Chlorogloeopsis sp. ULAP01: one gene and its partner. Each later gene encodes a partner of the first gene's protein in a complex. Links are inferred from orthologs where the notes say so. Each region holds a gene or a part of one and is shown in the gene's direction. Other genes may lie near its edges. The genes, in order: rimM and rpsS.

The links.
Region 2: the proteins of rimM (region 1) and rpsS are in contact, whole or in part, in a crystal structure (PDB 3A1P), measured with the Thermus thermophilus proteins. The link is inferred for Chlorogloeopsis sp. ULAP01 from one-to-one orthologs. Residues at the interface, in WP_008632437.1 of Thermus thermophilus: Val4, Glu5, Ile6, Gly7, Arg8, Arg22, Gly23, Glu24, Val26, Leu84, Glu85, Glu86, Gly87, Arg88, Tyr89, Tyr90, Tyr91, Phe92, Leu94, Asp111, Ile112, Leu113, Asp114, Ala115, Gly116, Ala117, Gln118, Asp119, Val120, Ile122; in WP_011173711.1 of Thermus thermophilus: Lys28, Arg29, Leu30, Lys32, Thr48, Gln56, His57, Val58, Pro59, Val60, Tyr61, Thr63, Met66, Glu73, Phe74, Pro76, Thr77, Arg78, Arg81, His83, Gly84, Lys85, Glu86, Ala87, Lys88, Ala89, Thr90, Lys91, Lys92, Lys93.

The regions. Positions count from the first base shown.
Region 1 is NZ_JAUDRH010000003.1:161,970-177,293, reverse strand. The notes cover bases 607-3,604. They hold rimM (ribosome maturation factor RimM), read left to right. Parts: upstream 607-1,761; coding sequence 1,762-2,448; downstream 2,449-3,604. Other genes in these bases: QUB80_RS07040 (phosphoketolase family protein), read left to right, coding at 3,034-3,604; QUB80_RS07050 (valine--pyruvate transaminase), read left to right, coding at 607-1,718. In the rest of the region: QUB80_RS07055 (hypothetical protein), read right to left, coding at 174-329; more of QUB80_RS07050, read left to right, coding at 435-606; more of QUB80_RS07040, read left to right, coding at 3,605-5,415; QUB80_RS07035 (Uma2 family endonuclease), read right to left, coding at 5,504-6,184; gap (type I glyceraldehyde-3-phosphate dehydrogenase), read left to right, coding at 6,512-7,561; QUB80_RS07025 (transaldolase), read left to right, coding at 7,872-8,867; QUB80_RS07020 (hypothetical protein), read right to left, coding at 8,938-9,408; QUB80_RS07015 (acetate kinase), read left to right, coding at 9,853-11,067; QUB80_RS07010 (alpha-amylase family protein), read left to right, coding at 11,185-12,690; QUB80_RS07005 (hypothetical protein), read right to left, coding at 12,893-13,720; QUB80_RS07000 (hypothetical protein), read right to left, coding at 14,497-15,126; QUB80_RS06995 (hypothetical protein), read right to left, coding at 15,156-15,324. UniProt on the Escherichia coli protein: One of at least 4 proteins (Era, RbfA, RimM and RsgA/YjeQ) that assist in the late assembly stage of the 30S ribosomal subunit.
Region 2 is NZ_JAUDRH010000007.1:255,357-270,611, forward strand. The notes cover bases 8,240-11,168. They hold rpsS (30S ribosomal protein S19), read left to right. Parts: upstream 8,240-9,530; coding sequence 9,531-9,806; downstream 9,807-11,168. Other genes in these bases: rplD (50S ribosomal protein L4), read left to right, coding at 8,240-8,281; QUB80_RS15940 (50S ribosomal protein L23), read left to right, coding at 8,274-8,588; rplB (50S ribosomal protein L2), read left to right, coding at 8,595-9,458; rplV (50S ribosomal protein L22), read left to right, coding at 9,892-10,254; rpsC (30S ribosomal protein S3), read left to right, coding at 10,319-11,074. In the rest of the region: QUB80_RS15900 (cation:proton antiporter), read left to right, coding at 1-391; QUB80_RS15905 (hypothetical protein), read left to right, coding at 535-1,068; QUB80_RS15910 (AMIN domain-containing protein), read left to right, coding at 1,123-1,998; QUB80_RS15915 (DUF3172 domain-containing protein), read right to left, coding at 2,148-2,684; QUB80_RS15920 (autotransporter domain-containing protein), read left to right, coding at 3,652-5,475; QUB80_RS15925 (NAD(P)H-quinone oxidoreductase subunit N), read right to left, coding at 5,558-6,034; rplC (50S ribosomal protein L3), read left to right, coding at 6,943-7,578; more of rplD, read left to right, coding at 7,649-8,239; rplP (50S ribosomal protein L16), read left to right, coding at 11,195-11,620; rpmC (50S ribosomal protein L29), read left to right, coding at 11,624-11,851; rpsQ (30S ribosomal protein S17), read left to right, coding at 11,858-12,106; rplN (50S ribosomal protein L14), read left to right, coding at 12,194-12,562; rplX (50S ribosomal protein L24), read left to right, coding at 12,562-12,912; rplE (50S ribosomal protein L5), read left to right, coding at 13,033-13,578; rpsH (30S ribosomal protein S8), read left to right, coding at 13,599-14,000; rplF (50S ribosomal protein L6), read left to right, coding at 14,081-14,629; and 2 more genes. UniProt on the Escherichia coli protein: In the E.coli 70S ribosome in the initiation state it has been modeled to contact the 23S rRNA of the 50S subunit forming part of bridge B1a; this bridge is broken in the model with bound EF-G.

The DNA.
Region 1 (15,324 bases):
GGGTATTAATTGTGGACTTGTTTGTAACTTTTTAGCAAACAAAGCTAAAAGTGAAGATGGGAATTAAGGCAGAGGGCAGGAGGAAATTAGGATAAGGGACACAAAGACGCGGAGACACGGGAGTTGAGCTTTTGAGGGTGAAGTTTGAGCTTTTGAGGATGAAAGTTGAGCTTCTAATCTCGAAGTTCCAGTTTTTTAATCTTCCCCTCTGCTCCTCTGCCTTCTGACTTGAAAGTCACCTCACCCCCTGCCCCTCTCCTTGCTAAGGAGAGGGGTGTCCGACAGGATGGGGTGAGGTTTTTCATGCCTGGCGATGAAACTTGTTTCATTGGGACTGCCTTCTGCCCTCTGCCCTCTGCCTTATTGCTAAGTGAAAAGATGGAAATTCTTCTATAATTAATAGACTGTTTGATTGCTCGTATTGTGCATAGCTTATGAATCCTGCCCTGACTAAAATCGGCGCTCAAATGTCTAACTTAACGGGCGTCAGAGCGATTATGAAAGATATTATCGAAACATTACGAGCGGGTGCAGGGCAGCAATTTATTAATTTGAGCGCTGGTAATCCGTTGATATTACCTGAAGTAGAACAGTTATGGCGAGATTGTACAGGAGAGTTACTAGCTAGCTCAGAATACGGTGAAGTCGTTTGTCGCTACGGTTCTAGTCAAGGCTATGCACCATTAATTGAAGCGATCGCCCGTGATTTTAACAGACGCTACGGTTTAAACTTGAGCGATCGCAATATCTTAATTACCCCTGGCAGTCAAAGCCTCTATTTTTATGCTGCCAATGCTTTTGGCGGTTACACTAACAACGGTGAACTCAAACAAATTGTTTTACCTCTCAGCCCAGATTACACTGGCTACGGTGGCGTTTGTTTATTTCCAGAAGCTTTAGTTGCTTACAAACCAACTCTAGATATTGACGCTACAGCCCATAGATTCAAGTATCGTCCTGACTTTAGCCAATTATCGATTACAGAAACTACGGGTTGTGTAATTTTCTCTCGCCCCAGCAATCCTACAGGCAATGTCTTAAGCGATGATGAAGTGAAAAAAATCGCTGCCCTGGCTGCACCTTATGATGTGCCAGTATTAATTGACTCCGCCTACGCGCCTCCTTTCCCAGCATTAAACTTTACCGAAATGATACCTGTGTTTGGTGATAATATTATCCACTGTATGAGTTTATCGAAGGTGGGATTGCCAGGAGAACGCATCGGTATTGCCATTGGTAACGAAAAGCTAATTCACGTGCTGGAGTGCTTTCAAACAAATTTGTGCATTCACCCATCACGCTACGGACAAGCGATCGCTGCCCGTGCTATTGATTCTGGTGCCTTGGTAGAAATTTCCGAAACCGTGATTCGTTCCTTCTATCAAAATAAATTCACGATTTTAGAAAGTACTTTAGATGCAACCATGCCTAAGGATTTACCTTGGTTTTTGCATCGCGGTGAAGGAGCAATTTTTGCTTGGTTGTGGTTGCAAGATTTACCAATAACTGACTGGGAAATTTACCAAGTACTCAAGCAAGTTGGTGTCATTGTTGTACCTGGTAGTACCTTCTTCCCCGGTTTGCAGGATGAGTGGCAGCACAAGCAGCAATGTTTGCGCATTAGCCTCACTGGTACTAATGAGGAAATCGCGACTGCAATGCAGCGTTTGGCAAAGGTGACAGAAGAAGTTTATCAGCGTAAAGCTGTGAGTGTATAGGTTCTGGAGTAAGGCATAAGGCAGATGGAGGAGGCAGAAGGAGATGAATCAACAGATAGGGAGGCAACAGAAGCAGGGAAAGCAAAAAGCTAAGAAGGAAAATAAACAACCCATCTCCCCATCTCCCCATCTCCCCATCTCCCCATCTTCCAAATTAGATGGTTGGTTAGAAATTGGCACTATTGTTGCAGCTCAAGGCTTGCGTGGGGAAGTGCGAGTTTATCCAGACTCTGATTTTCCAGAAAGATTTGAAGTGCCAGGTAAACGTTGGTTATTGCATCCTGAGCAGAATGAACCGCAACCGATAGAATTGCTGTCAGGACGTTACATCGAAGGTAAAAACTTGTACGTCGTTACCTTAGCTGGTGTAGAAAATCGAAATCGAGCAGAAGAATTGCGCGGTTGTAAGTTATTCGTGCTAGCAAGCGATCGCCCGCAATTGGCAGAAGATGAATATCACGTTCTCGATTTAATTGGTTTGCCAGTGTATATGCAGGAAACAGGAGAACTGGTTGGTAAGGTGGTAGATGTTCTGTCTGCTGGCAATGATTTGTTAGAAGTTGAGTTGCATCAGCAAAATGAGGGGGAGAAAAAAAACTCCCATCCAAAATCTAAAATTCAAAAGACTGTTTTGATTCCTTTTGTGAAAGCGATCGCGCCAGTGGTTGATTTAGAAACTGGTCGTATTGAAATTACTCCTCCTGATGGATTATTAGAGATTAATAATTAAATATATGATTTCATGAATTCATAGTGAATTATCTATAGAAAAATTCTTTGCACCATATAATTTCTAAGGAATCAAGGCTACATTACAGCCATTTTTAGATGAATATATTCTTTTAAATTTATTTTGTTAGAGCCTCAATTTTTCTAATAAGTTGGGGATTTGTTCTTTTACTTTTATAAAAACTCTACCCAAAGATATAATTTTGAAATTAAAAGGATTAGAAATACTTACAGATATTATAAAAATTAATGTAATTTTTGACATCTAGCTAAGATTATTGTAGGTAAATATTTAGTCTGCTTACTTTCCATAATGGTTATCAATACACCCCATAAATTTAAATTTCAAAAATAAATATTTAACTATTAGAACTTACGCAAAATTTCTCTAAAACCCTCTTTTCTCCGTGTTTTCTGTGCTCTCTGTGGTTGATTCTTCCGTAACTCATGCGTAAGTCCTGACTATAACAGCCACCAATATCAACTTCTGCTGAATAAGAGAAAAATTTTTCGCAAGTAAGATGATCTTAGATGCCGAAGATAAATAAACTTTCATAAAAATGAATGATTGTCATGGAGTTTGGATATGACTTTAGCAAGCCCTCCCCAAACAAAACCGTTATCAGATGAAGAATTGCGCAAAATGAACGCCTACTGGCGTGCAGCTAACTATTTAACGGTTGGACAAATTTATCTCCTCGACAACCCCCTGCTGAAAGAGCCACTGAAAATAGAACATATCAAACCTAGACTTTTAGGACACTGGGGAACAACTCCAGGACTCAACTTTCTCTACGTTCATCTCAATCGGATTATTAAGAAAGATGATCTGAACATGATTTATATTGCCGGGCCTGGCCATGGCGGCCCTGGTATAGTTGCCAATACATACTTGGAAGGCACATACAGTGAGTACTATCCTAACGTCTCTCAAGACGAAGAAGGCATGAAGCGGCTGTTCAAACAGTTTTCTTTCCCTGGTGGCATTGGCAGCCATTGCACCCCTGAAGTTCCCGGTTCTATCCATGAAGGCGGCGAACTTGGTTATTCTTTATCCCACGCTTATGGCGCTGCCTTTGATAATCCAGACTTAATTGTTGCCTGTGTTGTTGGTGATGGGGAAGCAGAAACAGGTGCTCTAGCTACTAGCTGGCATTCCAACAAGTTTCTTAATCCAGTGCATGATGGTGCAGTTCTTCCCATCCTGCACTTAAATGGGTATAAAATCGCCAACCCCACCGTGTTAGCGCGGATGAGCCGCGAAGAATTGCAAAGTTTGTTTGTTGGTTATGGCTATAAGCCCTATTACGTCGAAGGCTCCGATCCGGAAGCCATGCACCAATTGATGGCGGCAACATTAGATACAATCATCAGGGAAATTAAAGATATTCAAGAAGAAGCCCGCAATCATGGCTTTAGCAAGCGCCCCCAATGGCCGATGATTATAATGAAAAGCCCTAAAGGCTGGACAGGGCCAGAGGAAGTAGACGGGAAAAAAACAGAGGGTTTTTGGCGATCGCACCAAGTTCCCTTCGGCGAGTTAGCAAGTAAGCCAGAACACCTCAAACTATTAGAGGATTGGATGAAAAGTTACAAGCCAGAGGAACTTTTTGATGCACACGGTAAACTCAAACCAGAACTGGCAGAGCTTGCACCCAAAGGACAACGGCGCATGAGTGACAATCCCCACGCCAATGGTGGTATTCTACTGCGCGATCTAAAAATGCCCAACTTTCAAAATTACGCTGTGGATGTTCCCGAATCAGGTAAGGTTGTTGCCGAAGCTACAAAGGTGATGGGAAACTTCCTACGGGATGTATTAAAAATAAATCAAGAAAGCTTTAACTTTCGGATTTTTGGCCCAGACGAAACAAAATCCAATCGCTTGGATGCCGTATTTGAAGTTACAAATCGAACTTGGGTAGCCGAAACTCTCCCTGAAGACGAGAACTTATCTGCCGATGGACGGGTCATGGAAATACTCAGTGAAACTACTTGTCAAGGATGGTTAGAAGGCTACCTCCTTACCGGTCGTCACGGCTTCTTTTCTTGCTACGAAGCATTTATCCACATCGTAGACTCAATGTTTAACCAGCACGCCAAGTGGCTGGATACTTCCCGTGACATTCCCTGGCGCAGACCAATTGCTTCCCTCAATTATCTGCTCACTTCCCACGTTTGGCGGCAAGATCACAACGGCTTCTCTCACCAAGATCCTGGCTTTATTGATATTGTTGTCAATAAAAAAGCAGGCGTGATTAGGGTGTATCTACCCCCCGATGCCAATTGCCTGTTGTCAGTAACCGACCATTGCCTAAGAAGTCGTGACTATGTCAACGTCATCATTGCCGGAAAACAACCTGCTTTACAGTACCTTGGCATGGACGCAGCAATCAAGCACTGTACCAAAGGTATTGGTATTTGGGAATGGGCAAGTAACGATCAAGGTAGCGAACCCGATGTAGTCATGGCTTGTGCTGGCGATATTCCCACTTTGGAAACCTTGGCAGCAGTAGACATTTTGCGGCAGAACTTCCCCGATTTGAAAGTGAGGGTAGTAAACGTAGTCGATCTGATGGTATTGCAACCACCGAGCGAACATCCTCACGGTTTAAGTGATAAAGACTTCGATAGTATTTTCACTACAGATAAGCCAATTATCTTTGCCTTTCATGGCTATCCCTGGTTGATTCATCGTCTTACCTATCGCCGTACTAACCACAATAACTTGCACGTGCGCGGCTACAAAGAGGAGGGAACCACCACCACACCCTTTGATATGGTTGTCAGGAACGACTTAGACCGCTTTAATTTAGCAGATGATGTAATTGATCGAGTACCAAAGTTGGGTTATAAAGCAGCTTATGTGAAGCAGATGCTCCATGATAAGCTTATTGAGCACAAACATTACATCGCCAAGTACGGTGAAGATATACCGGAAATTCGCGACTGGAAGTGGCCCTATTAAATGGCAAAACTAGGACATTAGGAATAAACCTGGCTTTTTGAAAAAGCTGGGTTTATCAAAAATAGGATTTCTAGCACACTGCTTGAGTCTAAATTGTATCCGGGTCAATATTTAACTCCCGCAATTTCGCTGCCAAACGTTGTGCTTTTTGTTCTGCTTGTTGTGCTGTTTCTTCAGGTGTTGCTACTAGTTGACCATCTGGTGTAAAAAAACGCAATAATCCCTGATAAACTCCCAAATATAACCTTAGCTGATGACTCCACAAATATCCTTTTTCCGAAGCTTGCAGAGGTTGATATTCTCCATCTACTAAATGAAATCCTGCAAATTCTAATGTGTATGGGTCGAACCAAAAATAATCTGGCGTGCGGAAAGTATCTTGATAAATTTCTTTTTTTAAACCTTTGTCTGTATTTGCTGTTGAATCGGAAAGAATTTCTAGAATTAGATTGGGGTATTTCCCATCTTCTTCCCAAACCACCCAACTTTTACGGGTTTTACGTTCGGTTCCCAGCACTACAAAAAAGTCTGGCCCTCGGAAATGTTCTGATTTCAGTTGGCGTGGACTATAGTAAATAGTCAGGTTTCCAGCAGCATAGAAATCATTTCTGTCTCGCCACAGCCATTCTAGACATGATAAAAGTAAAATTATTTGTCGTAGATGCAGTTCGCTTTCCAAGGGAGGCTCATCACTATATAAATCACCAGGTGGAAAAATAACATCTTGGCAGATGCCTCCTTGAGAACCTAATTCTTGAGTAATAGTCATAGAATTGTTGCGGCATCAAGTAGTTATGGATTTATTTTAGCGATCGCTAGATACAATCTTAAATAAACTCATTAGCCGCCTCTGGATTTTAAGTACGTTGTTGATTTTGGTATATTGTCTGTCGGTATTTTTATGAAGTTAAAACCTAAGAATATTACAAGAATCTTAAAAGATGCCAATTAAAACCGCTTTTGTTGACTCAGGCTGTCAGGATCGGGTAAGTCAAACTTTATAGTGACTAAAGCCAAATGAATTATCCCCGCTGAAAGCAGCGTGAAGGGGAGGAAAATAACTCTTGGTAGAGTTTCAGGAATAGGAGATTATATCTTGGCTAAGTTGAAAGTAGGTATTAACGGATTTGGTCGGATTGGGCGTCTGGTGTTTCGCGCTGGCATCAATAACCCTAACATCGAATTTGTGGGTATTAATGACTTGGTGCCGCCAGATAACCTCGCTTACTTATTAAAATATGACTCCACCCACGGTATGTATAAGGGTCAGGTGGAAGCAAAAGATGACGGTATCGTTGTGAATGGGCAATTTATCCCTTGCGTATCAATTCGGAATCCGGCAGAATTGCCCTGGGGTAAATTAGGTGCAGATTACGTTGTCGAATCTACGGGACTGTTCACAGATTTTGATGGAGCGGCAAACCATATAAAGGCAGGAGCAAAGCGAGTGATAATTTCTGCTCCTACCAAAGATCCAGAAAAAGTTAAAACTCTATTGGTTGGTGTAAATCATAACTTGTTCGATCCAGCCAAAGACACTGTTGTTTCTAATGCCAGCTGTACTACTAACTGTCTTGCCCCCATTGCCAAGGTGATCAATGATAACTTTGGTTTAACTGAAGGCTTAATGACGACAGTCCACGCTATGACTGCCACCCAACCCACCGTAGATGGCCCTTCCAAAAAGGACTGGCGCGGCGGACGTGGTGCGGCGCAGAATATCATTCCCTCATCTACTGGGGCAGCAAAAGCAGTAGCGCTGGTGTTGCCAGAGTTGAAAGGCAAGTTGACAGGTATGGCATTCCGGGTTCCTACACCTGATGTCTCAGTGGTTGATTTAACCTTTAAGACAGCAAAGGCTACTAGTTATAAAGAAATCTGTGCTGCTATGAAGCAGGCTGCTGAAGGAGAATTAAAAGGTGTACTAGGATACACAGATGAGGAAGTAGTTTCCACAGATTTTCAAAGTGATTCTCGCTCTAGCATTTTTGATGCTGGTGCTGGGATTGAACTTAATTCCAACTTCTTCAAGGTTGTGGCTTGGTACGACAATGAGTGGGGCTATTCCAATCGGGTAGTTGACCTCATGTTGTCAATGGCACAGAAAGAAGGACTTTTGGAGCGCACAGCAGTAGCAGCAGTGTAATTGAGAGTAATGGTGAGCAGATCCCCAGCTTTTTGAAAAAGTCGGGGATTTTTTAACCAAAATTGCAAAATGATTTAACGAAATTGCATACGATCGCACAACCAATCTGCAAAGAAACTGCCTAGAATAGGCCAGGAGGGGAGTACTCAGGACTTTTTCCAAAATTCTTAATGTGTAATTGGTAATCAGTAATCAAGAATATTAATGAATCCCTAAATAACCAATTACTCATTACCACTAAATTTAAGCATCAATAGCATCACAGCTAAATGGTATCTGTCCTGAACCAACTACATTCAAGAGGTTAAAAATGTCGAAGAATTTACTTGAACAATTGCGAGAAATGACCGTAGTAGTCGCAGATACGGGAGATATCAAGGCAATTGAAAAGTTCAAGCCACAAGATGCGACTACCAATCCCTCCTTGATTACCGCTGCGGCACAGATGCCGGAATATCAGGAAATCGTCGATCAGACTTTACTCCAAGCAAAGAAAGATGCTGGTTCAGGAGCAAGTCAAGCGCAGATAGTTTCTGTTGCGTTTGATCGTTTGGCAGTGTCCTTTGGATTAAAGATTTTGCAGATTATCCCTGGTAGGGTGTCTACAGAAGTAGATGCACGCTTATCCTACGATGTGGAAGGAACAGTGGCTAAAGCACGGGAGTTAATTGCCCAGTACAAAGCTGCTGGAGTTTCTCGCGATCGCATTCTGATTAAAATCGCTTCGACTTGGGAAGGTATTCGCGCTGCTGAAATACTAGAAAAAGAAGGAATTCACTGCAACCTTACCTTGCTGTTTGGCTTGCATCAAGCGATCGCCTGTGCCGAAGCGAAAGTTACCCTAATTTCTCCCTTCGTCGGACGTATTCTCGACTGGTACAAAAAAGAAACCGGAAGAGATTACGCTCCAGCAGAAGATCCGGGAGTTGTTTCTGTCACAACTATCTACAACTACTACAAAAAATTCGGCTATAAAACCGAAGTTATGGGAGCTAGCTTCCGCAATATCGGCGAAATCACCGAACTCGCAGGCTGCGACTTGTTAACTATTTCTCCAGCACTTTTGGGTGAATTGCAGGCAACTGTTGGCGAACTGCCTCGCAAACTCGATCCCAAGAAAGCAGCAGGAATGGACATTGAAAAAATTTCGATGGACAAAGCTAACTTTGACAAGATGCACGCGAGCGATCGCATGGCATCAGAAAAACTAGACGAAGGTATCAAAGGTTTCACTAAGGCACTGGAAACTTTAGAACAACTATTAGCAGAAAGACTGACTAAATTAGAGGCTAAAGTTACTGTTTAATCGCAATTGCCGTATATCTCTACAATGAATGAGATTCCCCCTAGTCCTCGCAAAAAGGCTAGGGGATTTTTTAACGAAACATACTGGCACTTATTTGCATAGCTCTGTTAATAGCTTCTGCACTAGATTTCCTGGCTTGAGTCAGTGCTTGTAGGTGTGCTTGTACCAAATTAACGTTTGTTGGAGATTGGGTTAATTGTGCGTACACCCCAAGTAGCAAATCAGGATCAATGATTGGCAACCCATTAGTTTGTACATAAGGATTTCGTGTAACTATGATTACAGGATTATTCCCATAGATAATAACAGGAGGATAGGTGCAGTAGGGATTGTAAGGGCTGTATACACCCCATTGACCACCGTATAAACCGTAAGGATTACTTATGCTGAAAACACCATACTGACCACCATAAAATCCATACTGATTAAGAATTGAATTTGCTTCGTATGTGTTGCTTGATAAAACTCCTAAAAATTGCCCATCACCACCGAATAATTGAGCAATGCCATTGACATTAACCAAAAAATCTATAAGTTGCATTATTTTTGCAGTATATTATTTCATTTTTCATTTTCTAAAGAAAATATATGAGCAACATCAGTAGCAGTATTGAAAGTTTTATGAAGATAGTTAGGCATGACGATACATCAAATCACTCACTTGCAACCTTTAACACCGATGACTTCAAACGGTTTTCTGAGATTACCACGATCAATTCGCACAGCATTTCTTCAACCTTACCTTTAACAGAGATACAGTAGTCATGAAGTGACGAGAAAGCAGTAGCTAGTTATAAAAGTGGTAAAACCGTGCAATTGAAGTTCGTCTGAAGTTCGTCAGGAGGTCGAGAAGCGTTTTAATCTAGTTGGAGTGTGCGATCACCATTTAGCGAGACGAAACCAGCAAAGCAGTTATCCCTCCAGCGAAAGTTGGCTGAAAAAAAGGTAAAAGCTACAAAATAAAAGACAGATTTTTCTTCTGACTATGAAAATACTGGTACTAAATGCCGGATCGAGTAGCCAAAAAAGTTGTCTGTACGAGATCACAAGTGAAGCTCTACCTCAAGAACCACTCCAACCTCTTTGGGAAGGGAAGGTAGATTGGACTCATCATCAAGGCGTTGCAGAAATTGAGGTTAAAACCGCTACTGGAGAATCGTTGCAAGCCCAAATCTCGGCAGAGTCTCGTCCTCAAGTTATTGCCTATCTACTCGATACTCTATACAAAGGTTCTACCCAAGTCATTAATGAACTGTCAGAAATTAATGTGGTAGGACATCGTGTGGTACATGGTGGACAAGAATACCGTGAAAGTGTAGTAATTACTGAAGATGTCAAAGATGCGATCGCTCGTCTTTGCAGTCTTGCACCTGCCCACAATCCCGCAAATTTGGAAGGCATTGAGGCAGTAGAGCAACTGTTGGGAGATATCCCCCAGATAGCAGTTTTTGATACCGCTTTTCATAGCAATATGCCCGATGCAGCAGCAATCTATCCCGGCCCCTACGAGTGGGTAGAGCAAGGTATCCGTCGCTACGGTTTTCACGGTATTAGCCATCAGTATTGCGCTCAACGGGCGGCTCAAATTCTCGGTCGAGATTTAGCTTCTCTAAGAATAATCACTTGCCATCTTGGTAATGGTTGCTCTCTGGCAGCAGTTAAAAACGGTCGCAGCATAGATACGACAATGGGCTTCACCCCGCTAGATGGACTGATGATGGGCAGTCGTTCGGGTGCTGTTGATCCTGGTATTCTCATCCACTTATTGCGCCAAGATGGTTATACTGTTGATAAGTTAGATAAAATTTTAAACAAAAATTCTGGTTTACAAGGAATTTCAGGGGTGTCTAGTGATATGCGACGAATTCGCTCTAGCATCGCTCAAGGTAATTCTCGCGCTCAACTAGCTTGGGATATATACGTACATCGCTTGCAATCCTATATTGGTGCGATGATCGCGAGTTTGCGAGGACTAGATGTTTTAGTATTTACAGCTGGTGTAGGTGAAAATGCTGCTGATATTCGCGCTGGGGCTTGTGAAGCTTTTGAATTTTTGGGATTGAAACTCGATTCGCAAAAAAATATCGGCAATCCAGTAGACTCAAATATTGCCGCCCCTGACTCAACGGTGCGAGTATTGGTAATTCATACCCAAGAAGATTGGGCGATCGCAACTGAATGTTGGCAATTACTGATGTAGCTCATGTTAACGGATTTTCTTAGATATCCTGACCGAGTAAATTTATATTCCTCTAGGGAAGTTATTTGTTTATCACATCAGTCAGAAGAAAAATGGACTGCAAAGAGTGTTAAATGCTTGCTGAAATTGGAGGAAAATAGCTTAAAAATTTTCCTAACAAGTCCTAAACTTCCAGTTTCTCGCCTTTGTTTACGCTGGCAAACAGAATTTCCCGAACAATCTCGCTTTCTAGGAGATAGTTGGGAACGCAGTTATGGAGAACTAGAATGGCGAGGACTTTTCCCAGAGCGCGTCATGCCCTGGTATATGTTGATTTATGATGGCAAATTAACGCATGGATTGGGAGTAAAAACGCGATCGCGTTCTTTTTGTTTCTGGCAGACAGATGCAGAAGGAGTGAGTTTATGGTTAGATGTGCGCTGTGGTAGTGTAGGCGTTCAACTGGGAACTCGAACTCTAGAGGCAGCAACTGTCGTATTTAGAAGAGGAGAAGAAGGTGAAACTCCTTTTCAGGCAGCGCAGGCATTTTGTCAACAGTTGTGTACATCTCCCAGGCTGCCATCTCACCCTGTATATGGAGGAAATAACTGGTATCACGCCTACGGTAAAAGTTCAGCTACTCAGATTCTCGATGAAGCCAAACTAATTAGCGATTTATCTGCAAATCCAGATAATCGCCCATACATGGTTATTGATGACGGATGGCAAATCTGTCGAGAACCAGGTAATGGCGGCCCTTGGTGTATGGGAAATGCTAAATTTCCAGATATGGCAGCCTTAGCGTCACAAATTCAGGCAGTTGGTGCTAAACCAGGGCTGTGGTTTCGTCCTCTATTGACAGCAGAGTACGTGCCGCAAGAATGGAAGTTAGGAGTTCAGCGTCAAAGTCATTTGGGAATAGAATATCCCCTCGATCCTTCCCAACCAGAGGTATTGGAATTAATACGCAATGATATGCAGCGTTTTCTGGACTTGGGATATCAACTTATTAAACATGATTTTACAGCTTGGGATATTTTCGGACGCTGGGGACGGCAAACTTGGGTAAAACCTTTGGGAGCAGAATTGACTGATGATGGATGGGCATTTAGCGATCGCTCTCGTACCACAGCAGAAATAATTTTGGAACTGTACCAGGCATTACGTGAGAGCGCAGGAGATGCAATCCTCATCGGCTGTAATACAGTTAATCATTTAGGTGCAGGTTTTTTTGAACTCCAACGCATTGGAGATGATACAAGTGGTTTGGAGTGGGAACGAACTCGTCGCATGGGAATCAACTCCTTAGCATTTCGCATTCCTCAACATCAGGCATTTCATGCTGTAGATGCTGATTGTGTAGGGTTAACTCCCTTAGTACCGTGGGAAAAAAATCAAGAGTGGTTGACACTTGTTGCTCAAAGTGGAACTCCCCTCTTTGTCTCCGCAAATCCCGCTTCTATTAAAGTTGAACAACGTCAAGCCTTAGAGAGAGCTTTTACATTTGCTGCTAAGGAATTACCCCCAGCAGAACCCCTTGATTGGTTGTACAACACCTGCCCCCGACGCTGGAAACTCAATGGAGAAGAAGTGACATTTAATTGGTTTGATACAACAGGAGCCTGGGTTTTTACAGATTTGTAAAGTTTTAAGAAGGCAGAAGGCAGTCCCTATGAACTTCGTACACCACCAAGTATGAAAGAGGATTCTTTCCCCTACACCCCTAAACCCTTATACCCCTACACCCTCTTTCAAGTCAGGAGGCAGCAGGCAGAAGGGAAGAGGTTTGACTTGTTCTAGTTCTCGTTACTAGGTTACCAGGTTGAAACGAGAGGGCTGCTAGCCTCTAGAATGTTGTGACTGTTGCAATATGCTGGTACAGTGACTCCATAAAATTGTAAGTATCATCACACGCTTGAAAAAAACCTTGGCGCAATCGCTCTAGATCCGATTCACTATTCAATGTTCTCTCAATCGTATCAACTGCTTGATTAGCGTGTTCTTCTTCACCACTAGAGTCTAAATGGATTTCAAACCAAATTGTTTGCGCTAACTGTTCTGAGAATTTTGATTTGCAACTTTCTTCAATCAGATCAATTTGATACGCACCTTCTACTTCTACCCCTAATGAGTATCCCAAGGCAAAAGGAATATCACTGGTAAAACCTTTTACCATTGAATCAATAAATTGTTGTGCGACAACTGGTTCTTGAATTTGAAAACCGCAAGACTCAATAAATTCTTTTAAAATTACACAATGCATCCGTGGCCGACTTTCTTCTGCAAGCATAGTTTTTATATAATTGCGCCAAGTTTTGTCTTGGTGTGCATTTAATGCTTGGCGTAAAACGATCCAAAAGAAGCCATGACAGGAAGCATGATAATAATCATTAAAAAAGATTTCAAATCCTTGTGTAGATAAGTCTTGACTAAGAAGCTTTGAATACATCCGATTCGTTAATACTGGATGCTCCTGAATCGCAAAACGGTGTATTTCATCGATAATATCTGATTTAGCAACTCTCTTCTTGGCTTTAATTCTTTTATCCAAAATTTCCGCCATTTTTTTAGAGCTTGAAAAGTTGACTTTAGCTAGGTCAGTTGCATTATTATTAAACGAAAGAGATTGCAAATCCAGATAAGTTATCGATTGCATATAAGTCAGTTGTGTCATACTAATTTACTTAGAAAAACACTCAAAATTGCACAGCAATACCATCAAATTAATTACAATTTGAAGTCGCTGTGTTATGGTGTTTAACTTGATTTTTTGTCTAGAAAAATCATCTGTTGCATTATTATTTAATTTTTTCTTCAAAATCTATCCGTAATTACCTAGATTTGTCAAAAATATTGGGTAATAAATATAACTATGTAAAATTATGTACACAGTATTTATGTTGAGTAACAAATTTGTGTAAAGATTAACAGTAATTTAGTAATATTACAGTATGCTTTTAAAACTTAGATTTTATTGATTTAGATTTAGACTACGTTACAATTAGCAACCTATTGTGATGTTAGTAAACTAAAATTTTAATCATTTTTTAAACATTAAAAAATAATTTATTTTATCGTTTATGTATTAAAAAAACTGAAGGTTCAAGTATAATTACGTACTTGTCATGATTACCTGACTTTTCTGTAACTTAACAGTCTTGCTTATTTACCTACTTAAGAAATATCCGTAATACTAACTACAGCTAGGTCATGATGGTTGGGAAACTTGGAATAGTCTTTTGGTAAAGACTTTACAATTCAAAATAGGTATCTGCTAGAAATTACGCAAATTATGATTTTTATACCATTTGGCTGATGATTGCTTAAACATCACCCGTAAGTAGTAAATATATTAAGCAAGTAAATATACTTAGAATAAGAGATTGACAAATCGACCAAATTAATATTTTTTGGGATTAGGGGCTAAAAGCTTGAGACTAAGCCGCTCCCCTAAATCAATTGCAAATAACTAAAAATTTTTCTTGCTAAAGGCTCAAAACCATCGCCGAATTCTGCTGGATAGTGTTGTACTGCCCAGAAGGCTCTGCCATTGTATTCACCAACAAAGACACTGCCAACGATATTGCGATCGCCTTGTTGCCGAAAGACTATTTTTTCTGTTGCCCAAGGATATAAATCCTCTTGAGCTTGAGAACGGTTAGTTACTTGCCATTTATTGATGGCAAATAAACCATTATTTCCCAATAATCTTTCTGTTGTCTGTTGCAAAGTTAACTTTTCACCAGGAAAGAAAAACTGTACGTATACGTTTTTATTGGGTTTACAATCAGGTTGAAGCCAATAAAACCATACTGCTGTTCCCTCCCCGGAACTAACTGTTTGATCTACAAAACGATTGGCTGGTACATAGGTTGTAAAGGGTAAACCTGCTCTTTTGTAGAGGTTGAGCGTAATTTTCTGTTTTTCTCCTTCTACATTAATGGTGTCAGTAATTGTATTTGCTCTCGGCTGGACTATTGGTAGAGTAGAAGTTGGTGTGGGATTTGGATTCACTTGCACCGTACAGCCATTGCTAAAGATGAGTGCGATCGCACTCATAATAGAAAAAATCTTATTCATAATTTTGATGCTTTTTTAGCATTACTATTTCAGCAACGTCGCAAAAGTACAAGCCAAATCATAAACAGCCTCAAAGGCAAAGGAATAGTTGTAGGCAAATCTGCGATCGCCCTGCGAGTAAAAGTATGTTCAGGACTAATTGCACCGATTATTAGTTCGCGCTCTTGTAAAACAAACTCTCTAGAAAAAGGGGATTCA
Region 2 (15,255 bases), on another replicon or contig:
GATACTTGCTCTAAGATTATTAGTAAATCGTGATACTAGTCACTTACAAATTTTACAGGTAGTATCAGAGCATCAAGTCAAAGATGAATTGAGTTATGAGTTTCGTTCTTTAATCGAGCAAATGCCTGGCAGGATTAGCGATCGCATTGACTTTATCACCGTTGCAGCTACAGAGCCAATCCAAGCCGTCGTTGCAGCCTCACAAAACGCCGGTCTCACCATTGCAGGTACAAGTCGTGCTTGGGGTATAGAACGTCAAACGCTAGGAAGATACACAGATGAACTAGCAATTCAGTGCCGCTCTTCCCTGCTCATCACTCGCCGTTATAGCCAAGTTACTTCTCATCTCGCCTCAGTGCTTGCTGAAATAAAGTCGGAAGTTACAAATTAGATAAGGGCTTAGGGGCTAGGGCAATGGGCAATACCCAATTCCCGATTCACGCTTGCCCAAATTAAATACCCAATTCCCAATCCCCGATTCCTGTTCCCCCAAGCCTCTCTACGAGTAATTCAGTAATCAAATCGGATTACTATATGCATCATTTCAACTTTAAATCTTTAAGCTTTTACAGTATAGCGATCGGTTCAGTTTTGCTTTTATTTAAAACTGTAACTACCTATGGAGAAAAAAATCTTCAGGCTCCTCCCCAAATTAACGGTCATTATCGTATAGTGTTGACAGAAAAATTATCCCCTTGCAACCAATCAAATCCAATATTATTGAATCTTTATCAATCGGGAATTTATTTAAACGGGTTTTTATCATCAGCAAACACTAGTACTGAAAAACTTTCTGCTGTAAGTCAAGCTAACCAATATCTCACAGGCAAATATCAAAATTCAACAGCAAGTTTATCTGGGCAAGTTTCTGATTCTGTACTTTGTAATAACGCAAATATAGAAACACAAGCAAATACCAAGCAAAAGAAGAATTCTCGTAGCCCAATTCGTCTATATATGCAACTAGTTACTCAAGAAAATTTCACAGGTCAAATCATTGTTGGTAATTTTCCTAAAGCAGTCAAATTTACTGCCACATTACAACAATATCGGGAAAAATCTCAGTAATCAAACAGCCATTAAAAACAAACTCAATTGACTTAACCAGTAAAGGATAATCTCATGGCAAAGCAATTCAAGAATAAATTATTTTGTCAGTGCTGGAGCAAGTATTTATTTCAGATAAACTTATTTGCCTTTTATACAATCTTTACCCTTGATGCTGGCATTAGTACTGCCGAATCAATTGCCAAATTGGAAGATTGGCGCTTTGATCCAAAAGTAGCCCAGTTGGAAATTAGCCTATCAGCACCTTCACAACCACACTTCTTTTATCTCTCCCAGCCTCCTCGCATTGTTGTTGATTTACCAACTACTAAATTAGGTTATGTTTCTACTCAAAAAAACTACTCAGGAGCTATAACAAGCATCCGTGTTTCTCAATTTGACACAGATATAACTCGTATTGTAATCGACTTAGCACCCGGTACTATTTTCAATCCCAACCACATACAACTAAAAGCATTATCTCGCCAAAATCCTACACGTTGGATTTTACGTCCATTTCCAGTAGGAAATAGTACATCTTTAATACCTGAAAAGTCTCCACCTCCACCTAGTAGCTCATCCCCCACTCCGGGTTTATACAACTCACCAGCTTCGACTAACTCCACACCAAATTCAGGTAAATATAACCCACTATCACCTTCTAATAACACAACACCAAACCCAAATTTATACTATCCACCACCACCGACAAATAACTCCTCACAACAACCCTTGGTTACTGTACCACCTCTAGTTCCTAATAGTTCTTCTCAAACACCTAACTCTGTTCTTCCGCCACCGATTTTCCCAAATCAGCCCGGTAATTTGAACAATATTCCTTTTTTTCCAACTCCTAATTTACCAGTGCCAACCGCTCCTAAAAATCGGCACATTGATCCTGGTTCTAAAATTATTGAATTTGGGCAACCTCTACCTAGCCCAACTAAGTAAAGTTAGCAGTTAGTTCAAACTCATTTTATTTAGATTTTGGATTGGCTCTACGGATAAATCTGGAGGCTTGTACTGTTCTATCAAAGAAGATAAATCAAAAATCAAAATAAACTATTATTGACTATTGACTCATGATTCATAACTCATGATTAGAATCTTTCCGTTTCTATCGACGGGGCAACGGCTCCTGGTTCATTGACAAAAAAGTTTTTAGCAGCATCGTTCTGGTATATACAGTTAATATCTGGTTTTTCACCCAAATCGCCTGTATAACCAAAGGTATTCAAACGGTTTTTGCATTCTCTCACTTGTTCATTTGTCACTAGCTTGCGTTGCTCTAAAATCGCCCAGTTATTAGTACGCAAAACACATCCTGGACGCATTGTAGGTTGAGAAACATAAACATTGAAGGGGTTAAGTGTTACGAACAATCTGGTGTCCATAACCATAGCGCTAGCTCCAAATTGCACGCAAGTTTCGGGGTTTGGTGCTTTGGTGTCAATAAATTCGCGGGAAGCCACATTGGATGGTGTAAATGTAGCTGTAGAGCTAAAAGCAATACCAATGCCAATGCCTAAAACAAACACCCCTCCCAAAATGGCGAGTGTGGTGAGGTTGAACATTGGAGATTGAAAAATAGGAGATTTAGAAGTAGTAGCTGTTCTACCAGTGGATTTACGTCTCATTTTTATTTCATCAACTTTATCTCTAGACAGCAAGTGGGTTTAATCGCTGTCCTTATATTCAGTATGCCTATTATTGGGTGCAATTGCCTGCAACTTTATTTTTTAACCATTGTTTGTGTAGTTGCTGCAAATTATGCTGTCTTTGCTGGATTAGACGTAATTATAGGGAAGAAAGTGCGATCGCACTCGTGGCAGGTGTGGCGGGGGTAGAAAATCCTCTGGATTGAGTCACAATCCCCACGTATGCGATCGCTATTAGCCCAGTAGCTCTCCAAATCACTCTGTCAGCATTTCTCTATTTTTTTTTGGAAGCAATATTTTTACCCATGTACATCTAAATACACAACTGCTGTATGCATAAGTTTTCCGGGCAACTCCTCTCAAGTGAAGAATCTATAAATAAATACACTCCTACTACCAACTGCCAAACAAAACCGCAGATATAGGAATCCAGTTTGATGACTGAAAAAAATTAAGTATTTGTAGTGCCGTGTCAAGACTTTAGACTAACGCACCCAACCCTTGAAAACGGTGCGTTACGCTCTGCGATCACACACCCTAAGTGTTTTTCAAAAATAAGTATGAGTTCTATATATCTCAACTCTCTAATATTCGCTAACTATGGTTTATGTTTACTTTATAAATTTCCTATCTAGTTTCTCAAGCTGAATATATATTTATTAGTCTATGTCATATTCAAATATGACATCAGCTTTGTTTGATTTTTAACATTTTAACTTTTCATTTTATCAAGTCTTAGTCAGATAAGTTGTTATCTTTCAATTCTCTAACAGAAATCAAGCGGTAGATTCTAATGTAGCAAATGATATCTACCTGCTAAAGTCATGAAATTAATCACATCTATTTCTATAGAAAAAACATGATTTTTTGCATAACTTTCATAAATTAAACTTGGCATTATGATTTTATCTTCATTACAATTACAGACAAAATTATGCAAATCTATATGACAAAAATTACAGTAAAAAATATAAGCATTGCACTTTCTTTAATCCCAGCCCTTATCCCTTTTAAAGCCTTAGCAGATGATTACAATCAGCTTTTTATCTTTGGTGATAGTCTATCCGATAATGGCAACTTGTTTAGATTAACAGGAGGCATATTTCCACTAAGTCCTCCCTACTTTCGGGGGCGTTTCTCTAACGGCCCAGTTTGGGTAGAAATACTAAGTTCTGATTTAAAATTAGATGCTAATGCTACTAATAACTTTGCGATCGGTGGTTCTACATCAGGTAATAATAATGCTCTGAGTGAAACACTAAAAATACCACTGCCATCTTTGCCAGATCAACTTGACAGCTTTACTTCCATACCCGGAAAACCTAGTTCCGATGCTCTTTTTATCTTATGGGCAGGCGCTAACGATTATTTAATTGAGCCAACAGAAAAAAGAGCAACCGACACGCAAGTGGTAGTAAACAACTTATCTAATGCAGTCAGAACACTCATTAATAAAGGCGCTCGCAATATTATCGTGCCTAACTTGCCAGACTTGGGTAAAACTCCTCAAGAGCGATCGCTCTTAACTGCTTCCACTACTACCGCCCTAACCAACAGTCATAACAACAACTTAAATCTTGCCCTCCAAGAGATAGCAAAAAACCGTAACGTTAATATTATTCCTTTAGATGTTAATGCCTTAGTTAATGAAATATTAGCTGAACCTGCGAAGTATGGTTACACAAATGTCACAGAGCGTTGTTTTAATCAAGCTGTAGGTACACTTTGTTCAAATCCAGATCAATATTTGTTTTGGGATGGGATTCATCCTACAGCTCGCGGGCATCAACTGATAGCAGAATATACAGTTGCGGTGCTAAATGCGCCTCAAGATATTCTTCCCCAAGCAGACATTGCCTTAAATGTTGCTAAAAGACAAGTACAGCTAATTGATGCTCGTCTTCTGGCATTACGAAATACTTCTGTCAAACCATCAGCAAACCGTTTAGCTGTTTTCCTCAACGGTGACGTTAATTTTGCTAATAAAAATTCTAATAATCAAAATATAGATTATAATTCTACAACTTCAGGTGTGACAGCAGGCTTTGATTATTATATTACAGATCAACTTTCTGTGGGAACTGCATTAGGCGTTGTAAATAATGATAATGAATTGCGTAAAAATAAGGGTGATATTGAAGTAAATAGTTATGCCATATCTGTGTATAGTAACTATGCCCAAAAAAACTTTTACAGCAACGCTGCAATTAGCTATGGTGGTAATGAATTTGATATAAAACGTACAATCAACTTCAACAATCGTAGAGCGACTGCTAACACTGAAGGCAGGCAGTTTTCCGTTAATTTAAATAGTGGTTATATTGCTAAATCGGGCAGTGTTTCCTATGGACCAACTGTTGGTTTGCGATATGATCGCGTCAGCATTGACAGCTACACAGAAAAAGAAGCTGGCAGCTTAAATATGAAAGTAGACGATCAACAAGCAGAGTCATTTATCTTAAGCATCGGTACTCAAGCAGCATTAGTATTAAGAACTGGGATTGGCACCGTCATACCCAATGTTCGCGCCAGTTACGAACATCAATTTGCTGAAAACAGCCGCAATGTCACTACGGAACTCGTTACCCAACCCGGTATACCCATGCGTGCAAAAACAAATGAACCCGATCGCAATTACTTTAAATTAGCTACAGGAGCGCAGATAGTGTTTTCGGAAAATTTTACAGGTGCAATTGATTATGAGACAGTGATCGGGCTAGAAAACGTTATCGATAATACAATTAGGGGAGAAATCCGCTACCAATTTTGATTAGTAGGAGAGCTAATGCACTAAAGCCAATAGTCCTTTGTCATTACGAAAACAGCAATGACAAAAGACTAATGACCAATGATTAACTAGCTAACAGAGTCTTTTCCAGTGGCATCCACCGGAAAGCGCGATCGCCACCCCTCTCAATCACCACTTTGACTCGTGGTTCTAGTTTGGGCAAATTAGCTAAATACTCAACTTCCTCATCAGAAAGAATATGCCCTTCAATGATCCACAACACTAGTCCCTTTGATTTAGGTGGTAGCTGTTCGAGCTGATAATTGACAATGGGGGGTACGTAATATACGTAACCTACTGCCGCTCCACTAGCAGTACTTTTTTTGCCAAGATGCGGAGGTCTAACACCATGAACCCCTGTGAGATAGGCAGAAACATCTCCCAGTCCCTTAGCAGTCATGTGCAGAGTGACATAGCCAGCCGCACGCAGTCGCCGTCTATACCGACCTTCAAACCCTCCTTCTAGAGGTACGTATACACCAAGAGCGCCATGTTTTTCCAGATCGCGAATTAAAGTGTTACCAGTGGTAATTAGTGCCATAGATTTTTGTCCTATCCCACCTAGATACTTCTATTATTTACCGTTTGCTGTTACATTAAGTTACACAATTAACTTATAAGCTAAATTAGCCTCATCAACACATTAGTCATTTAGTCAATTGGTTAGTGGTTTATTACTCTCCCCTTCCCCATGTCTCCGTGTCCCCACCTCCCCTACTCCCCTCTTGCTGCTTCTCTACTGAAAATATAAATGTAAAATTTTTCTAGACAAAAATAAATATTTGATCTATACTACTGGATTGTGGCCAATTATTTAGTGTGCAATCCTGTTGTCCTTAGCTAAATTCCAAACCAAAATGGCTAGCTATAGTGGACAATAGGCTGGTAGACTATATAAGCCTTAAGGTTAACTTAAGAGGGCAGAGTGAGTTATAAACTCAAGCCAGCCCTGAGCAGTCAAAAACGTTCACTCTCTCAGCCCTGAGAAAAACAGGTAAGCCCTTAAGCGTATAGTTTAAGGAAACAAGTAGAAACTAAGCAGTAATGTTGGTTTATAGCATTGCATTAGTCTTAGTCAATGGATACTGGGCAAGTCGCTGCCTAAGTCCTACTACAACCAGAAGTGCCAGAGCAATTGCTTAAGTAACAAAGTATTGCTGCACAAAGCGCAAAGCTCTTAAAGCCTTGCACAAAATCCAAAAATGACTCCTTCTGAATAAGAAGGAATTTTTGGCTGTTCTGGTGAGGAATGAGTGAAACTCAATTATGGATTCACCAAATAGTACGGACGCTTGGTGAAAAACCCAGAAGTTGGAAGCCCATTACCTAGGCTGTTCCTGACTTCGTTAGGAGGTACCGTAGTAAGCGGTAAATCGTCTTAAAGACGCCTATACCAGCTTTCTGAAGAATCCAATTTCCAAGGAAACAAGTAAAAAGGAGCCAGTAACTGTGTCTGTAGGTATTCTCGGCACGAAACTGGGCATGACCCAAGTCTTTAGCGATGAAGGAGTAGCTATTCCTGTCACCGTTATCCAAGCAGGGCCATGTACAGTTACCCAAGTCAAAACAAAACAGACCGACGGTTACTTTGCCATTCAAATCGGCTATGGTGAAGTAAAGCCAAAAGCGCTAAATAAACCGCTATTAGGTCACTTAGCTAAATCATCTGCTCCAGCATTACGTCACTTGCACGAATATCGCATAGATAATTCTGGCGATTATTCACTAGGTCAAGAAATTAAGGCAGATATTTTTAGCGCAGGTCAGATTGTAGATGTCATAGGCAATAGTATTGGTCGTGGTTTTGCTGGTAATCAAAAACGCAACAACTTCGGTCGTGGGCCTATGTCGCACGGTTCTAAAAATCACAGAGCACCTGGTTCTACAGGTGCTGGGACAACACCCGGTCGTGTCTATCCAGGTAAGCGGGCGCCGGGTCGTTTGGGAGGTAGCCGTGTCACAGTTCGTAAACTGACTGTGGTGCGAGTAGACCCGGAACGCAACATATTACTAATCAAGGGAGCCGTTCCTGGCAAACCAGGAACCTTACTAAATATTGTGCCTGCGAAGAAAGTTGGTAAGTAGTCATTTAGTCATTGGCCATTAGTAGAGAAAAACTACCAAGGACAAATGACAAAGAACAAAGGACACGAAAATGGTTGAATGTGTAGTCAAAAATTGGCAAGGAGAGCAAGTCGGGCAGAAAAGCTTTGAGTTGCGGGTTGCCAAAGAAGAAACAGCGGCTCATGTTGTGCATCGAGCCTTGGTTAGACAATTGACCAACGCTCGCCAAGGAAATGCTAGTACGAAAACCCGTTCTGAAGTCAGAGGCGGCGGTCGTAAACCTTGGCGGCAAAAAGGTACCGGTCGGGCGCGTGCGGGTTCTATTCGCTCACCATTGTGGCGTGGTGGTGGTGTCATCTTTGGGCCAAAACCCAGGGAATATAACCTGAAAATGAACCGCAAAGAACGGCGTCTGGCACTGCGAACGGCTTTTAGCAGTCGTGTTGATGACTTGATTGTGGTAGAAGATTTTAGCGAACAGCTAGCACGTCCTAAGACAAAAGAATTAGTGTCGGCGATCGCTCGTTGGGGTTCCGAACCAGAACAAAAAACTTTATTAATAATGTCTGAGCGGAGCGAAAACGTATACTTGTCAGCCCGCAATATTGAGAATTTAAAGCTAATTGCTGCTGATCAGCTCAATGTTTACGATTTGCTGCACGCTGACAAGATCGTAGTTACAGCATCAGCCCTAGAAAAAATTCAGGAGGTCTACAGTGACTAAGTTTGACCCCCGCAAACTTCCTGATTTAATACGTCGCCCCATCGTTACCGAACGGGCAACCATGCTGATGGAGCAGAACAAATATACTTTTGAAGTCACTCCAAAAGCGACAAAGCCAGAAATCAAAGCGGCAATAGAAAGTCTGTTTGACGTTAAAGTCACACAGGTGAATACCACAAATCTACCTCGTAAAAAAAAGCGCGTTGGTCGATTTATTGGTTATAAACCCCAATACAAGCGAGCCATTGTCACAGTGGCGGCTAGGGATGAAGAGAAGATTAGACAAGTTCTATTCCCAGAGGTTTAAAACAAGATGGGTACTCGTTCTTATCGCCCTTATACCCCCAGTACTCGCCAAGTCACAATTTCCGACTTTGCAGAAATTACCAAGACCGAGCCGGAAAAATCTTTAACTGTATATAAACATCGTCGCAAAGGTCGAAATAACCAAGGGCGTATTACCAGTCGTTTCCGGGGTGGCGGACACAAGAAACTTTACCGGCTCATCGACTTTAAACGCGATAAGCGTAATATTCCCGCCAAAGTCGCGGCAATTGAATACGATCCCAACCGTAACGCACGCATTGCTCTTTTGCATTATCAAGACGGCGAGAAGCGTTACATCCTTCAGCCCAACGGCTTAAAAGTTGGCACAACAGTGATTGCTGGCCCAAATTCTCCCATTGAAAATGGGAATGCCTTACCACTGGCTAACATCCCCTTGGGTACAAATGTTCACAATGTGGAGTTAACTGCAGGCAAAGGTGGTCAAATCGTTCGCTCTGCCGGAGCAAGTGCTCAAGTAGTAGCCAAAGAAGGTAACTACGTGAGCTTGAAATTGCCTTCAGGAGAAGTCCGGATGGTAAGGCGGGAGTGTTATGCCACCATTGGACAAGTGGGTAACCTAGATGCCAGAAACTTGAGCTTGGGTAAAGCAGGTAGAACTCGTTGGAAAGGACGCCGTCCTCATGTTAGAGGTAGCGTCATGAACCCAGTTGACCACCCCCACGGTGGTGGTGAAGGACGAGCACCTATTGGTAGATCCGGCCCTGTCACACCTTGGGGTAAACCAGCATTGGGTATGAAGACTCGCAAACCCAAAAAACCAAGTAGCAAGTTGATTGTGCGTCGTCGCCGCAAATCTTCTAAACGGGGTCGTGGCGGTCGTGAAAGTTAATGTTAATAGCTAATAGCTATCAGCTATTAGCAACTAGCTTTTATCAATCACTAATTACCAATTCCTACACTTATGGGTCGTTCTCTTAAAAAAGGTCCCTTCGTTGCGGATCACCTGTTGAGTAAAATAGAAAAGCTCAACGCCAGTAACAAAAAAGAAGTTATCAAAACTTGGTCGCGAGCTTCGACAATTCTGCCTGAAATGGTAGGTCACACCATCGCAGTTCACAACGGACGTCAGCACGTACCCGTTTTCGTGAGCGACCAAATGGTAGGACACAAACTGGGCGAGTTTGCTCCTACACGCACCTTTAGAGGTCACGCCAAGGATAAAAAAGCAGGGAGATAAAAGGAGTTAGGGAGGCTTAGGCTAGAGTCTAGTAATTTTCCTAGTCCCTAATCCCTAGTCTCTAGTCCCTACACAGGAGAAAACTATGGCTAATGATACTACTAATGAAGTAAAGGCGATCGCCCGTTATGTACGTATGTCTCCCTACAAAGTACGGCGAGTACTTGACCAAATTCGCGGACGTTCATATCGAGAAGCACTGATTATTCTGGAATTCATGCCCTATCGAGCCTGTGAACCAGTCCTAACGCTGATCAGAAGTGCTGCTGCTAATGCCGAGCATAATGCCGGACTAGATCGTGCTGAACTGGTTATCACTAAAGCTTATGCAGATCAAGGCCCAGTCCTAAAACGCTTCCAGCCAAGAGCACAGGGACGTGCGTACCAAATCCGCAAACCAACGTGTCATATCACTGTGGCTGTAGCTCCGGGAGCAGCAGCTCAATAAACAAACAAAACACATCTACACGAAGATAATTGCGTACAAAAAGAAATTTTTAGAGGAAGCATTCGTGGGACAGAAGATACATCCAGTTGGTTTTCGCTTGGGAATTACCCAAGAACACCAATCTCGTTGGTTTGCCGACCCAAGCCGTTATCCAGAACTTTTACAAGAAGACCACAAACTTCGTAATTTTATTGAAGAAAAGCTGGGCAGATACGCTCAAAACAACGCTGGCATTTCTGAAGTGCGGGTTGAGCGTAAAGCAGATCAAATCGATCTCGAAGTACGCACAGCTCGACCTGGTGTGGTTGTAGGTCGAGGTGGACAAGGCATCGAAGCATTACGAAATGGACTTCAACAACTGTTGGGTAGCCATCGTCAAATTCGGATCAACGTCGTTGAAGTGCAACGCGTTGATGCTGATGCCTACTTAATTGCTGAGTATATCGCTCAACAGCTAGAACGCCGGGTTTCCTTCCGACGAGTAGTAAGGCAAGCCATCCAGCGCGCTCAACGGGCTGGAGTACAAGGCATCAAAGTGCAAGTTAGTGGTCGTTTGAACGGCGCAGAAATTGCTCGGACTGAGTGGACTCGTGAAGGTAGAGTACCTCTACATACTTTACGAGCCGATATTGATTACGCTTACTGTACGGCAAAAACTGTCTACGGTATTCTCGGTATCAAGGTTTGGGTATTTAAGGGAGAAATTATTCCCGGACAAGAAGAAACGCCTCCTCCAGCAACAACACGGGAGCGCGAACCACGTCGTCGTCAACAACAGCGCCGTCGTCAGCAATTTGAAGACCGCTCAAATGAAGGATAAAAAAGGAACTGGGGATTAGGTACTGGTGACTGGGCAAAATGCAAGTTTCCAATCCCTGCTCCAAATTCATTCCTAATCCCCAATCCCTAATCCCCAATCACTAGTCCCTAGTACCTAATCATGCTAAGTCCTAGAAGAACAAAATTCCGCAAACAGCAACGCGGACGAATGAAAGGTCTTGCCACCGCAGGCAACTCCCTGAACTTTGGTGATTTTGCCCTCCAAGCTCAAGAACCTGCTTGGATCACCGCCCGCCAAATAGAAGCCTCTCGTCGGGCAATGACCCGTTACATCCGTAGAGGTGGTAAAATCTGGATTCGCATTTTTCCAGATAAGCCTGTAACAATGCGTGCTGCTGAAACCCGGATGGGTTCCGGTAAAGGTTCGCCTGAATACTGGGTAGCAGTAGTAAAGCCAGGACGAATATTATTTGAGATCGCGGGTGTACCAGAAGCTACTGCCCGTGAAGCCATGCGCTTGGCTGCTTATAAGCTGCCGATTAAAACTAAGTTCATTTCACGCTCTGAACAGGAGACGCAGGAGTAGGTTATGCCTCTTCCCAAAATTTCAGAAGCAAGAGAATTAACTGACGAACAATTGGCAGAGGAAATTCTTGCTGTCAAAAAGCAGTTATTTCAGTTGCGATTGCAAAAAGCGACAAGACAATTAGAAAAACCTCATCAGTTTCGACACGCCCGACACCGCCTTGCCCAATTAATGACGGTAGAAGCAGAGCGCAAGCGGGCAACAAGTCAACCTGCTAAAGAACAAGAGTAAGAAAGTATGGCAGTAAAAGAAAGAGTTGGCTTGGTAGTGAGCGACAAAATGCAAAAAACGGTGGTAGTCGCCGTTGAAAATCGCGCTCCCCATCCCAAGTACGGCAAAATTGTGGTGAAAACCCGGCGTTATAAAGCTCATGACGAAGAGAATCGCTGCAAGATAGGCGATCGCGTTCGCATTCAAGAAACTAGACCCCTGAGCAGGACTAAGCGCTGGCAAGTCACAGAAATCCTCACCACAAAAAATAGCTAAAGGTTAATAGCTAATAGCTTAAGAGCTAATGGTTAATCACAATGAAAAATTAACAATTAGCAATTAACAAAACCAAGGAGAGTAATTGTGATTCAACCCCAGTCTTATCTTAATGTTGCAGACAACAGCGGAGCTCGTAAACTTATGTGTATCCGCGTCCTTGGGGCAGGTAACCGTCGCTACGGTCACGTCGGCGATAGAATTATCGCTGTTGTCAAAGACGCACAGCCCAACATGGCTGTAAAAAAATCTGATGTCGTAGAAGCAGTGATCGTCCGCACCCGTCACAATATCAAGCGGGATAGCGGTATGAGTATTCGTTTTGACGATAATGCCGCAGTTATCATCAACAAAGATGGCAACCCCAGAGGAACAAGGGTCTTTGGGCCAGTTGCACGAGAATTGCGCGACAAAAACTTTACTAAAATTGTTTCTCTGGCTCCGGAGGTGCTCTAATGCCAAGCAAGAAGGAGAAGCCCAAATTTTACAAAATGCACGTCAAAACTGGGGATACTGTGCAGGTGATTGCCGGTAAAGACAAAGGCAAAGTTGGTGAAGTCATCAAAGCACTTCCCCAAGAAAGTAAAGTCGTTGTCAAAGGTGTCAACATCAAGACTAAGCACGTCAAACCCCAAGCTGAAGGCGAATCGGGACGAATTGTCACCCAAGAATATCCAATTCACAGTTCCAACGTCATGCTTTACTCCAATAAGCAAAACGTTGCTAGTCGCATCTGTTATACCTTCACTGCTGAAGGCAAAAAGGTTCGGATGCTCAAGAAAACTGGAGAAATTGTCGATAAATAGAAAGTGGTTAATGGTTAATGGTTAATAGTTAATAGAACAATTAACAATTAGCAATTAACAATTAACAACTAACAAATAATTTTTCCCTGACCAAGCCCAGGGGTAACTAGGACAAAAACTATGGCAACACGACTAAAAAGTTTATACCAAGAAACGATTGTCCCTAAACTGATGCAACAGTTTGAATTCACCAATATTCATCAAGTACCAAAGTTGGTGAAAGTGACTGTGAACAGGGGTTTGGGGGAAGCAGCGCAAAATGCTAAAGCTCTGGAAGCGTCTTTAAGTGAAATTGCCTTGATCACCGGTCAAAAACCCGTAGTAACGCGGGCAAAAAAAGCGATCGCAGGCTTTAAAATTCGTCAAGGTATGCCTGTTGGGATCATGGTCACCCTTAGAGGCGATCGGATGTATGCTTTTCTCGACCGTTTAATCAACTTGTCTTTACCGAGAATTCGTGACTTTCGTGGTGTCAGCCCCAAGAGCTTTGACGGTCGTGGTAACTATACTCTTGGCGTCAGAGAGCAGTTGATTTTTCCAGAAGTCGAGTACGACAGTATTGACCAAATCCGAGGGATGGATATTTCCATCATCACTACAGCTAACACTGACGAAGAAGGTCGCGCCTTACTAAAAGAAATGGGAATGCCCTTTCGGGATCAATAAATTCATTTATAGAGGAAACGATGGCAACAAACGACACTATTGCTGATATGTTGACGCGCCTCCGCAATGCTAATTTAGCGAGGCATCAAACTACACAAGTGCCATCCACAAAAATGACCCGTAGTATAGCCAAAGTCCTTCGAGAAGAAGGATTCATTGGTGAATACGAAGAATCAGGCGAAGGAGTAAAACGTAACTTGGTGATTTCCCTTAAGTATAAGGGTAAAAATCGCCAACCAATTATTACTGCCCTCAAGCGAATCAGCAAACCAGGCTTGCGTGTTTACTCCAACAAAAAGGAATTACCACGGGTATTAGGTGGTATTGGCATTGCCATTATTTCGACTTCCAGTGGCATCATGACCGATCGGGAAGCACGGCGTCAGAATTTGGGTGGCGAAGTACTTTGCTACGTCTGGTAGTCATTTAGTCATTTGTCATTTGTAATTAGCTAAAGACAAAAGACAAATAACAAACGACAAACAACAAAGGACAAAAGGTTATGTCTCGAATTGGTAAACGCCCAATCACAGTCCCTGCAAAAGTGCAAGTGACAGTTGATGGCACCAAAGTTAGTGTCAAAGGGCCAAAAGGTGAGCTTTCTCGCGAGCTTCCCAATCATGTAATAGTTTCCCAAGAAGGGGAAATCTTGACGGTTAGCCGTCGAGATGATTCACGCACCTCAAGGCAAATGCACGGATTGTCCCGTACCTTGGTTGCCAATATGGTTGAAGGAGTTTCCAAAGGCTTTGAACGACGTTTGGAGATTCAAGGAGTTGGTTACCGGGCTCAAGTCCAAGGTCGTACCCTCGTTTTAAATATGGGTTATAGCCATCAAGTGCAGATTGCACCACCAGAAGGAGTTAACTTTGCAGTTGAAAATAACACCAATGTTATTGTCAGCGGCTATGACAAAGAAGTGGTAGGCAACACGGCAGCCAAAATTCGTGCCGTTCGTCCACCAGAACCCTACAAAGGCAAAGGTATTCGTTACTCCGGCGAAGCAGTTAGACGCAAAGCTGGTAAGACTGGTAAAGGTGGTAAGAAATAAATATGAAGCTTACTCGTATAGAATCAAGACAGCGTCGCCATCGGCGCATACGCGGCAAAGTAAACGGTTCTACGGAACGTCCACGGTTAGCAGTGTTTCGTTCACACCAGCATATTTATGCTCAAGTAATTGATGATACTAGTCATCATACTTTAGTGGCAGCCTCTTCTGTTGAACCTGAATTGAAATCCAAACTCGGCTCAGGTAAAAACTGTCAAGCTTCTACCGAAGTTGGTAAATTGATAGCTCAACGATCACTAGAAAAAGGCATCTCAAAAGTAGTCTTTGATCGCGGTGGCAATCTTTATCATGGTCGAGTCAAAGCACTAGCTGAAGCAGCACGTGAGGCTGGGTTAGATTTCTAAACACTAGTCATTGGTCATTAGTTAGTAGTCATTAGCAATAAATGACGAATGGCAAAGGACAAGTGACAAATGACAAAGGACAAAGGACTATCGAAACATGGCAACAAATCGTCGTAAAGCTAACCGCGCAAAAAAAGAAGAAACTAACTGGCAAGAGCGGGTTATTCAGATCCGCCGAGTCAGTAAAGTAGTAAAAGGAGGTAAGAAACTTAGCTTCCGCGCGATCGTGGTCGTCGGTAATGAGCGCGGTCAAGTTGGTGT